2 regions of the Arthrobacter sp. alpha11c genome follow, and region 1 is predicted to be linked to the other one. Evidence: riboswitches for the same ligand, from Rfam matches in the RefSeq annotation. Region 1 holds a riboswitch; the other holds the start of a gene.

Region 1 (5,602 bases):
CGGGCCAAGGCCTGCGGCGTAGGCGTTGACGTAGCGGGAGAGTTCGTTGCCGTAGAGCGGCATCCCGGCTTCGAGGCGCAAGGAGTCACGTGCTGCAAGGCCCGCGGGGATGAGGCCGTGGCCTTCGCCGACTTCGAGGAGTGCTTCCCAAAGGCCAGCTGCGTCGAGGTTGGGGATGTAGATCTCGAAGCCGTCTTCGCCGGTGTAGCCGGTGCGTGCCAGCAACAAGTCCTGCCCGCTAATGGAGACTTCAACGGCCGCGTAGTACTTCAGTTCGCTGACCAGCGCGTGCTGCTCGGCGGGAACCAAGGTCAGCAGAATGGCTTCGGCGTTCGGACCCTGCACTGCAATCAGCGACGTCTCAGCCGAGGCGTCGTCAACCACCACGTCGAAGCCGGCCGCGCGCTCCAGCAATGCCGCCGCGACTACCTTGGCGTTACCCGCGTTGGGGACCACGAGGTACTGATCCACGCCTTCTTCGGGAGAGGGTCGGCGGTACGAGATGAGGTCGTCGATGATGCCGCCGTCGGCGTTGCAGATCAGCGAGTACTTCGCCTTGCCCACGGCGACCGCGGACAACTTGCCCACCAGCGCGAAGTCCAGGAACGCTGCCGCGTCCGAACCGGTGACCCAGACTTCGCCCATGTGGGAGAGGTCGAACAAGCCGGCGGAGTTCCGGACTGCGTGGTGCTCAGCAAGCTCGGACTCGTATTTGAGAGGCATCTGCCAGCCGCCGAAATCCGTGAAGGACGCGCCGGCCTTTTTGTGCTGCTCATAAAGAGCGGTGTAGTTCTCAGTCATGACGGTGAATCCTTAGTTTTCGAAGTCCGTGAGCGGAGGGCAGGAGCACACAAGATTCCGGTCCCCGGCGGCGCCGTCAACGCGGCCGACCGGCGGGAAGTACTTATCCTGCTTGAGGTGGTGGACAGGGAACGCTGCCTGCTCACGCGGGTAGTCGCGGTCCCAAGCAGAACTCACGACGGCGGCAGCCGTGTGCGGCGCGTTGCGCAGCGGCGACTTTTCAACAGTGAAGTCGCCGGCGGCCACCTGCTCGATTTCGGCACGGATAGTGATCATGGCCTCGATGAAGCGGTCGATCTCAGCCAGGTCCTCGGACTCGGTCGGCTCCACCATCAAAGTGCCCGCAACGGGGAACGCAAGCGTGGGAGCGTGGAAACCGAAGTCGATCAGGCGCTTGGCCACGTCCTCAGCGGTGACGCCCGTGCGGGCAGTCAGCTCACGGAGGTCCAGGATGCACTCGTGGGCCACGAGTCCGCCTTCGCCGGTGTAAAGGACTGGGAAGTGCTCATCCAAGCGGGAGGCGACATAATTGGCCGCAAGCAGCGCAGACTTGGTGGCTTCGGTGAGGCCTTGGCCGCCCATCAGCTTCACATAGGCCCAGGAAATCGGGAGCACGCCCGCGGAACCATAGCGGGATGCCGAGATGGCCACGCCACCTTCAGATGAAACGTTGTTCGCATCCCCGGGCATGAAAGGTGCCAGGTGGGCCTTGGCTGCAACCGGACCAACACCGGGCCCGCCACCACCGTGCGGGATGCAGAACGTCTTGTGCAGGTTCAGGTGCGATACGTCGCCGCCGAACTTGCCCGGCTGGGCGAGCCCAACGAGCGCGTTGAGGTTTGCACCGTCAACGTATACCTGTCCGCCAGCGGCGTGAATGGAGTCGCAAACCTCCCGGACGTCAGCGTCGTACACGCCGTGGGTGGACGGGTACGTGATCATGATGCAGGACAGGACGTCCTTGTTGGCTTCGATCTTGGCCGCCAGATCCGCGTGATCGATCGTGCCGTCAGCGGCCGTGGCCACCACAACAACCTTCATGCCGGCGAGCACAGCCGACGCAGCGTTGGTTCCGTGGGCAGACGCCGGGATGAGGCACACGTTGCGCTGGTCGTCACCGCGGGACAGGTGGTAGCCACGGATCGCCAGGAGCCCCGCAAGCTCACCCTGGGAACCGGCGTTCGGCTGGATGGAGACCTGATCGTAGCCGGTGATCTCGGTGAGGTCGGCTTCCAGTCCTTCAATGAGCTCGCGCCAGCCAGCGGTCTGGTGATCGGGAGCGAACGGGTGGATCGAGGCGAACTCAGGCCAGGAAATTGCTTCCATCTCAGCTGTAGCGTTGAGCTTCATGGTGCAGGATCCCAGCGGAATCATGGTGCGGTCCAAGGCGAGGTCCCGGTCGGACAGCTTGCGGATATAGCGCAACAGCTGTGTCTCGGAACGGTGCGTGTTGAACACGGGGTGCTGCAGGAAATCACTGGTGCGGAGCACATCAGACGGCAGCTCAAACCCTGAAGCGTCCTTCACCGGGCCGGCACCAAAGGCGACGGCTACCGCGGAGAGGACCTCCGGCGTCGTGGTTTCATCGAGGGAAACGCCAACCGTGTCAGCATCAATGCGGCGCAGGTTGATACCGCGGGCTTCGGCAGCGGAGATGACTTTGTCAGCCTTGCCGGGTACGCGGACAGTGAGGGTGTCGAAGAAGGATTCGGACACGAGTTCACGGCCAGCGGTCTTGAGGGCGGTGGCCAGCGTGCGGGCGTGCCCGTGGACGGTTTCGGCGATTGCCTTCAGGCCTTCCGGACCGTGATAAACCGCATACATCGAGGCCACGATGGCGAGCAACGCCTGGGCCGTGCAGATGTTGGACGTGGCCTTCTCGCGTCGAATGTGCTGCTCGCGTGTCTGGAGCGCGAGTCGGTACGCGGGGACACCGGCGTTGTCCTTGGAGACGCCCACGATGCGGCCCGGAAGCGTCCGCTCCATGCCTTCGCGGACGGCCATGTACGCAGCGTGGGGGCCGCCGAAGAACAGCGGAACACCAAAGCGCTGCGCAGTTCCGACGGCGATATCGGCACCTTGTTCGCCCGGGGGCGTGATGAGGGTGAGCGCCAAAAGGTCGGCAGCGACAGTGACCAGCGCGCCGCGTTCCTTGGCCGCCGCGATGACGCCTGAGTGATCGAACACGCGGCCGGAAACGCCGGGCTGCTGCAGGACGATGCCGTTGATGTCGCCGTCGGGCAGTCCGAGCGAAAGGTCAGCAATCTCCACTTCGAAGCCCAGCGCTTCCGCACGGCCCTTCACGATCGCGATGGTCTGCGGGAGGAGGTCGGCGTCCAGGACGGTCTTCCCGTCCTTGGCAGTTTTGGACTTGTTGGCGCGTCGCATCAGCAGCACCGCCTCAGCCACAGCGGTGGCTTCGTCCAGCAGCGAAGCGTTGGCTACCGGCAGCCCCGTGAGGTCCTGGACCATGGTCTGGAAGTTCAGGAGTGCTTCGAGCCGGCCCTGCGAAATCTCGGGCTGGTAAGGCGTGTACGCCGTGTACCAAGCCGGAGCCTCGAGGATGTTGCGGCGGATGACCGGGGGCGTAACGGTGTCGTAGTAGCCTTGGCCGATCAACTGGATGGCAGTCTTGTTCTTGGACGCGAGCTTCCGTAGCTCTGCGAGGACCTGCACCTCGGTGAGGGCGTCCTGCAACTTGAGCGCGGTGTCCTGGCGGATGGAATCGGGGACCGCAACGTCTACCAAGCCGTCTACGGAGTCGTAGCCGATGGCCTTGAGCATGGCGTCAACGTCGGCCTGGCGCCGGGCGCCGATGTGCCGGTCCGCGAAAGCGGTGGGGGTTGATTGAACAGTCAAGAGGAACTCCATGATTCAGGCGCCCTATGTGCGCCACGATGATGTGGGTTCCTCCCCGCTCTGTATTGGACCTGAGAGATTCCGCAGGAATGGTTGCCTGCTTGCACCGTCGGTGAGCCCAGTTACCTGGACTGCTTTCCAGAGTTGCCTCGCCGTGGCGGTACGTGGGCCTGAGAGATTCCTGGGGAGGATTTGCTCCTACGGCGCCTGACTGGATGTACCGGCAGGACTCTCCCGCCACAGATCAAAAGCATTGCGTCACCTCAGTGACACGGTTCACACCATAGCGGGTTATCTGGAAAAAGCGCAAGCAAGGGATACCTACCGATGCATTGCCTCGTGGATCTGGAGTGCGAACCACAACTGGGCAACCGTGGAGGTTTCACCCATGTCCAGCCCCGTCAATTCGCCGATTTTCCGGATCCTGTAGATGATGGTTTGCCGGTGCGCGAACAAGGCTGCGGCAGTCTTTTGCCACGAACGCTGCGAGTCCAAATAGGTCCTCAGCGTGACGAGGAGATCGCCTTCCTGGCTCTGCTCGTAATCGAAAATCGGCCCCAGGAGACGCCTGACCAGCGCAGTTCCTTCCTCGAAACCTGTCAGCCCGAGCCACGACGGTCCCTGCGCATATCGGGCCAGGCCAAGCTTGTTCGCCCGGGCCGATCCGAGCGCCCAGAGGGACTCCTGCAGCGCGCGCTGAATGCCGGCCACTGCCGCCGGAGCGCTGATTCCGATCGCTGCATCCGCCCCGGCACAATGAACCAGGACGTCGTCCGGCACATCAGCGGGGACCACCACGTGCAGTCGGCTATTCCGCTTCAACGAAGCCGACGCAACCCCGTGCCGCCACAGTTCGATGTGCACGTTGGCCAGCCCGTCGCCGTCGTTCGCTGCTTGGGCCAGCCCCGCAGCCGGCCCCGCTGAAATGGCCGCCCCAGCTGCCATGGAGGCAAGCAGGAAGTCCTGCGGAGGAACCCCAAAAGTTGCCAGCCTGCTCTCCATCTCGGCCGCGCCCAAGCGCCCATCCATCGCTTGCAGCAGGAACTCGCCAGCCAGTCGGTGGCGGCCTTCCAGAGACAGGACGATGCGCGAGAGCTGCAGTCCCAGCACGGTTGCCGCGTGCAGGAGTACGACGGCGTCCGGGTGCGGTTCGCTGTTGGGCAGCACCACGAGGAGCGCGTTGGCGTGGGTCGGGATGTCCATGGTCAGCACGTGCCGGCCCCTGATCCGGTGCCACTGGAAATTCTTGCCCGCCAGGGACACCTGCCCGGAAAGCGGAGCCCATTCATTCGCGAGGAACTCCGGGAGCCGCTGTCCCTCGGGATGCCAGGGATGGAGGCAGCGGCGATCCACCACGAACAGTTCCGCGTCCAGTTCGGTGGCAAGCCGTTGGACCAGGCTCTGCCAATGGTCCTCGGAGGCTCCGGCCGTGCGGAGAAGGTCGTAAACCCTGGCTGTCTGCCGCAAGCGCCGGGACTCTTCGAGCAGGGAAGATTCGGCAACCGAGCGGGCGATCGCGATGAACGGCAGCGGGTACGGGATGTTGATCAGTGGCAGCGGCAGCCGGTCGCAGGCAGCCAGGAACTCCTGCGTCAGAGGGGGCGCGTGCATCTTCTCGCCGATCGCCAAGGCACTTGCCCCACTGTCCATGAGCGCCTCTGCGAGCGCCACCTGTCCCTCGGCGTCTGCGGGAATCGACAGCCCATTGGTCATCATGAGTTCACCGCCGGTAACCCATTCCCACAGCCTGGGCAGGTCCGAAGTGTGCGCCCAGGTGATCCGGTTGTCGCGGCCAGCATCACCGGCCAGGAGGGTGAGCCCCAGTTGGGGTTCAGCCACGAGCTCGGCGACGGTGATTGCCATCGGAAGGGTTCCTGACTCTATGATTCCGGGGGCCATTTGGGGCTGTTTAGACATTCGTCTAAGCGCCTCGGCCATTTGT
Region 2 (5,602 bases), 1.2 Mb from region 1:
ACGTCGAGGAATTCGAGGGCGCCAGTGACCAGTGCTTCCGTGCCAAGGGCCAGTGTTGGCTGGATGATCGGGGCAAAGTAGGGCGAATGGTTCGAGGGAACGTCCTCCGGGAGACGGCCCGTCGTCGCCCAGTCCTTGAAGTGGGTGGCCTCGATCCCGCCCAGGAACCAAAAGACGAGGGGCGCGCCGGCCGCCGTCGCGAGTTCCCCAACGTCTTCACTGCCTGAGACGGGGCCGGGGTCCATGATCCGTGCGGCCCCGAACTTATCAGAGAACGCTGAAGCGATCCTTCCTGCGGCCGACTCATCATTGACCGTCATCGGGAAGCGCTCCTCATAGTGGAAGTCGGGTTCCTTGAGGGAACCTGAGGCAGCAGCTTCACTTCGAACGATGCGCTCGATCGAGTTCAGGACTTTCTCCCGCGTGGGCTCGCTGAAGGATCGGATGCTGAGGCCAAGGGTTGCGGTCTCGGGAATGATGTTGTTCTTTGTTCCCGAATGGATTTGCCCAACAGTAACTACTGCAGAATCGCTGGCGGCGAGTTCACGGGACACCACTCCCTGCAGGCGCATGGTGGTTGCCGCGGCCATGAGCACTGGATCAATGGTGGTTTCAGGCCGGGAACCGTGGCCACCGCGCCCATGCAAAGTCACGTTGAGGGAATCCGCTGAGGCCATGGCCACACCGGGACGGATGCCGAACCATCCGGCAGGAAAGGGCGCCACGTGCTGGCCGAGGACCACGTCCGGCTTGGGGACCAGGTCAAAGAGCCCATCCGCCACCATGGCCTGGGCACCGCCACCCCATTCTTCGGCTGGCTGGAAGACGGCGATCAACGTGCCCTGCCAGTCCTGCCGCTTTTCGGCCAACGCTTCCACGGCTCCGAGGAGGCAGCTGACATGCACGTCGTGCCCGCACGCATGCATGACCGGCACCTCACGGCCTTCATGATCGACGCCGACTGCCGCACTTGCGTAGTCCAACCCGGTGGCCTCTTTGACCGGTAATGCGTCCATATCGGCACGAAGCATCACCACAGGTCCGGGGCCATTGTCCAGGACTCCTACGACCCCCGTCTTCCCGACGCTGCGGTGAACCAGCAGTCCCAAGTCCTCGAGGTGTCCGCTGATAATCCCGGCTGTTCTGACCTCTTGGAAGGACAGCTCCGGGTTCGAGTGGAGGTCACGGTAGAGGGCTTCAAGGTCAATGCTCATGGGGAATTTTCCTTAACAGGTCGACGCCGCAGGGTCTGGCCAGTGTATCGAGGTCACCAGAGGGCAAACTTGGGTGCATGGAATCTTCACAAGAGATCACTACCCAACGCTCAACGGTCGAGGAATGGACCAAGGCTCTGGCAGAGTCCAGCGGATCACCTGGTGGAGGCGCAGGAACCGGCGTGATGTTGGCCATTGCAGCATCCCTAACGTCCATGGTTGCTGGTTATACGGAGGCGCCCGGGCAGCAGTTGGCCGAACTGCACGCCCGCGCCCGCTCCCTCCGCGAAACCGCCCTGAAGCTGGCTGACGACGACGCAACGGCGTCGAAGGCTTTCGGTGCGGCCTTCCGGCTTGATCCTGGCCCGGACCGGGAGCAAGCAATCCACCGGGCATCCGTCGATGCTGCCAAGGCGTCCGCGGTCCTCGGGGACCATGCCATCGAAGCCATCGAGGACCTGGGATGGCTTGCTGCCAACGGGAACCCGGCGCTCATTGCTGATGTGGTGGTGGGGTTTGGAGCTCTCAGGGCCGCCATCGCGGGAGCCCGCACCAACGTGAGCTTTGATCTCGGGTCGCTCAGATCCGCAGGCGCGTCGCTTGATGAGATCAAGGAAAAGCACCCTGAATTGTGGGCAACGGTAGGGCGGCTCAGCGAAGCCCTGGACCGGATTGACCAGCTGGTGGCCGCCGTAGATGGCAAGGCTGCACCTACTGACGGCCACTGATTCCCGCGGCGCCTACTGCGCTTTGGGAACCCGCCGGAGCACGACGGCGGCAAGCACTGCCGCATCAGCCATCAATACCAGCCCAATCGCTGCAGTGATGTGGACGCCGGATTCGAAGGCTACCCGGGCGGCGGCTGTCAGGGCATCCGACAGCGGAGCGGGTAGTGCTGCAGCAGCGTCCACTGCACCGGCCAGCGTCTCTCCCGATTTCCCGGCCGCCTGCGTGGACAAGCCCTCCGGGATGACGAGGTTGTGCTGGTAGGACGCGGTGAGGATAGAGCCCAGCACGGCCGTCCCCAGGAGCGAACCCAGCTCGTAGCCTGTCTCGGAAATTGCGGACGCCGCTCCGGATTTGTCGGCCGGCACCGAGCCGAGGATGAGGTCGTTGGAGATGGTTTCCGCTGCGCCCACGCCGACGGCCAGAACAGTCAAGGCTGACAAGAGGAACACAGGTCCGCTGCCGTGATCACCCACAGCTACCACCAAATAGCCCGCCGCGCTGAGGGTCAGGCCGCCGGCCACCACGAATCCTGGCCGGACGCGCTTTACCAGTGGGACCACCACCAGGCCGGCGATGACCGTTGCCACGAGCGCAGGAATCATTGCGATGCCCGCTTCCATGGGGGACTGACCTTCAACAAGCTGCAAGTCCTGAGCGAAGAAGTAGATGAAGCCCGTCATGGAAAACAAGGACAGGACGTTGGCCACGATTGCTGTGCTGAACACCTTGTTCTTGAACAAAGTGACGTCCAGCATGGGGCTCTGGATCCGCCGCTGGCGACGGACAAACAAAATGCCCATCACCAGGCCGAAGACCATGAAGGCCGCTGCCGACGCCCCGAACCCGTGAACAGCGAATTCCTTGATGCCGTACACGAACGGAGCCATGGTGATCACGGACAGCGCGATGCTTGGCACGTCCACACGGCCCGGGTTGGCGTCCTTGGATTCGGGAATGAGGACCCTGCCGAAGGCGAGGAGGGGCAGGAGGAGGAAGGTCGCCACCAGGAAGACGGCACCCCACCAGAAGTGTTCAACCAGCCAGCCACCAAAGATCGGGCCAAGGGCGGCGCCGCCAGAGAATCCGGCAGCCCATACGGCGATCGCGAGCCGCCGGCGGTTCGGATCAGCAAAGATGTTCCGGATCAAGGACAGCGTTGAGGGCATCAACATGGCGCCGAACACGCCAAGTGCGGCGCGGCCGGCAATCAGCCATTCCGCGGAAGGTGCGAACGCCGTAGCAGCCGAAACCGCCGCGAAGCCTGTGCTGCCGATCAGCAGCAGGCGCCGTCGTCCGATCCTGTCGCCAAGGTTGCCCATGGAAACGAGCAGCGCCGCCAGCACGAGCGGGTAGGCGTCAATGATCCACAGGAGTTGCACGCCACCTACATCCAGGGAGCGGGCAATTTCGGGCAGGGCGAAGGTGAGCGCGGTGTTGTCTACGGCCACCAGCAGCACCGGGAACATCAGGAGTGCCAGGGCCGTCCAATCGCGCCACGGTGCCGTCTGATCCATCAGGGAACGAGCGGAACGGGGTGCTTGGGTTGAGGACGGCGTGAACATGGCACTAACTGTACCGTCCAGACGGTATAGTTTCAAATTCAACACCACCAAACGCCGTAGGGAATGATGTAGTCATGCCACGAAAACCAGTTGCCCGGGATGCGGTCCTGGATGCCTACGAAGCCCTCCTTATCGAGGTGGGGGAGCGGGCTGCCACGCTTGACGCCGTCGCAAAGCGGGCAGGTGTCTCCAAGGGTGGACTGCTATACCACTTCCCCAACAAGGAATCGCTGATCAGCGCCCTGCTGGAGCGCTTGGATGAGTTGGCCCAGGCAGACATCGAAAAAATGAAGACAGCGCCCGATGGCAGCGCTGCTTACTTCATTCGGACCTCACTGTGGGCCGGGACCCCCATGGACCGGGCGTTCGTCGCGGCCACACGGCTGGCAGAAGTTGCCCATGAAGAGACCCGGCTACGGTTCAGCGGAATCCAGCAACAGTGGCTGGACGTCCTGGCCGAGGATGTGGGTCCGGAGGTAGCCAAAGCCGTCAGTTATATGGGTGATGGCCTGTATTTCAATGCCATGTTCGAGGGCGGTCAGGAAGGGAGCAATGCCGGGCGGGAGGCCGACGTCGAGATCCTGCTAGGAGTCCTGGACCGGCTCCGCAAGTAGCGGGTCGCCCATTTGCGGCGACGCCTCCGACGTAGGACAATTGAGCCTTGTGGTGCGTCTTCACAGGGGCACGCAAACAATTGAATATGCCTTTGATCTGCGGCGGGAGAGTCCTGCAAGCAAGTGATGCGGGCGCCGTAGGAGCAAACCCTCCCCAGGAATCTCTCAGGCCCACGCACCGCCGCGGCGAGGCAACTCTGGAAAGTAGCAGGCCTTTTGCTGCGCCCTTTGGCGCGGAAGAAATGCTGTGCTCACCGACGGTGCAAGCGATCGTTGTGCAAGCAACACGCGGAAACTCTCAGGTCCAATACAGAGCGGGGAGGAACCCAGCCACTGTGGCGTACCCAAACGCCGCCCAAGTAATGGAGTTCCTTCGTGACGGTTAGTTCAGCCTCCACCACCTTCGTCGATCGGCATATTGGCGCCCGCCGCCAGGCCGACATTGACACCATGCTCAAGACGGTCGGCTACGACACCGTTGATTCGTTGGTTGATACGGCCGTTCCCAACGACATCCGCCAAGACGTTGCCCTCACCCTCGAAAACGCGCTCAGCGAAGTTGAGGTGCTGGCCCAGCTGCGCAAGCTTGCGTCCAAGAACAAGACCGCCGTCCAGATGATCGGCCAGGGCTACTACGACACCGTCACGCCGCCGGTTATCCGCAGGAACATCCTCGAATCCCCGGCCTGGTACACCGCATACACGCCTTACCAGCCGGAAATCTCGCAAGGCCGCCTGGAAGCTCTGCTGAACTTCCAGACCATGGTCCAGGACCTCGTGGGCCTGCCGATCGCCAACGCCTCCCTGCTGGACGAAGCAACAGCTGTGGCCGAGGCCGTGCTCATGATGCGCCGGGCCAACAAGAACAAGGCCGCCCATGACGGGAAGACCGTCCTCGACGCCGACTGCCTCCCACAGACCATCGCCATCGTGAAGGGTCGCGCTGAGGCGCTCGGTTTCGAAGTTGAGGTCGCCGACCTTTCGCTCGGCCTCCCGGAAGGCGCCATCAACGGCGTCGTCCTGCAGCAGCCCGGCGTTTCCGGCCGCGTGTTTGATCACTCCGCCGTCATCGCTGACGCCAAGGAACGCGGTGCACTGGTCACGGTCGCAGCAGACCTTCTCTCCCTGACGCTCATCACGCCTCCGGGCGAGCAAGGAGCGGACATCGCAGTCGGTTCCGCCCAGCGCCTCGGCGTTCCGCTGTTCTTCGGTGGCCCGCACGCCGCGTACATGGCCGTCCAGAAGGGGCTCGAGCGTTCCATGCCGGGCCGCCTGGTGGGCGTTTCCAAGGACGACGCCGGTGTCCCCGCCTACCGCTTGGCGCTGCAGACCCGCGAGCAGCACATCCGCCGCGAGAAGGCCACGTCCAACATCTGCACCGCGCAGGCGTTGCTGGCCATCGTCGCCTCCATGTACGCCGTCTACCATGGCCCCGAAGGCCTGAAGGCAATCGCAGAAACCGCACACGGTCACGCCCGCACCC

What was found. Region 1 has a riboswitch for glycine ahead of gcvP (aminomethyl-transferring glycine dehydrogenase). Riboswitches for the same ligand answer to the same signal wherever they lie in the genome.
Region 2: another riboswitch for glycine. It lies ahead of gcvP (aminomethyl-transferring glycine dehydrogenase); the one in region 1 lies ahead of gcvP (aminomethyl-transferring glycine dehydrogenase).

What each region holds. Positions count from the first base shown of each region.
Region 1 covers NZ_CP196747.1:3,851,099-3,856,700, reverse strand. The annotation lists gene gcvT (glycine cleavage system aminomethyltransferase GcvT) at 1-801, opposite strand, end outside; gene gcvP (aminomethyl-transferring glycine dehydrogenase) at 814-3,660, opposite strand; glycine riboswitch at 3,809-3,907, opposite strand; gene ACTAQJ_RS17835 (PucR family transcriptional regulator) at 3,982-5,523, opposite strand.
Region 2 covers NZ_CP196747.1:2,643,470-2,649,071, reverse strand. The annotation lists gene ACTAQJ_RS11975 (amidohydrolase) at 1-1,214, opposite strand, end outside; gene ACTAQJ_RS11970 (cyclodeaminase/cyclohydrolase family protein) at 1,292-1,942, shown strand; gene ACTAQJ_RS11965 (MFS transporter) at 1,955-3,505, opposite strand; gene ACTAQJ_RS11960 (TetR/AcrR family transcriptional regulator) at 3,580-4,119, shown strand; glycine riboswitch at 4,213-4,310, shown strand; gene gcvP (aminomethyl-transferring glycine dehydrogenase) at 4,495-5,602, shown strand, end outside.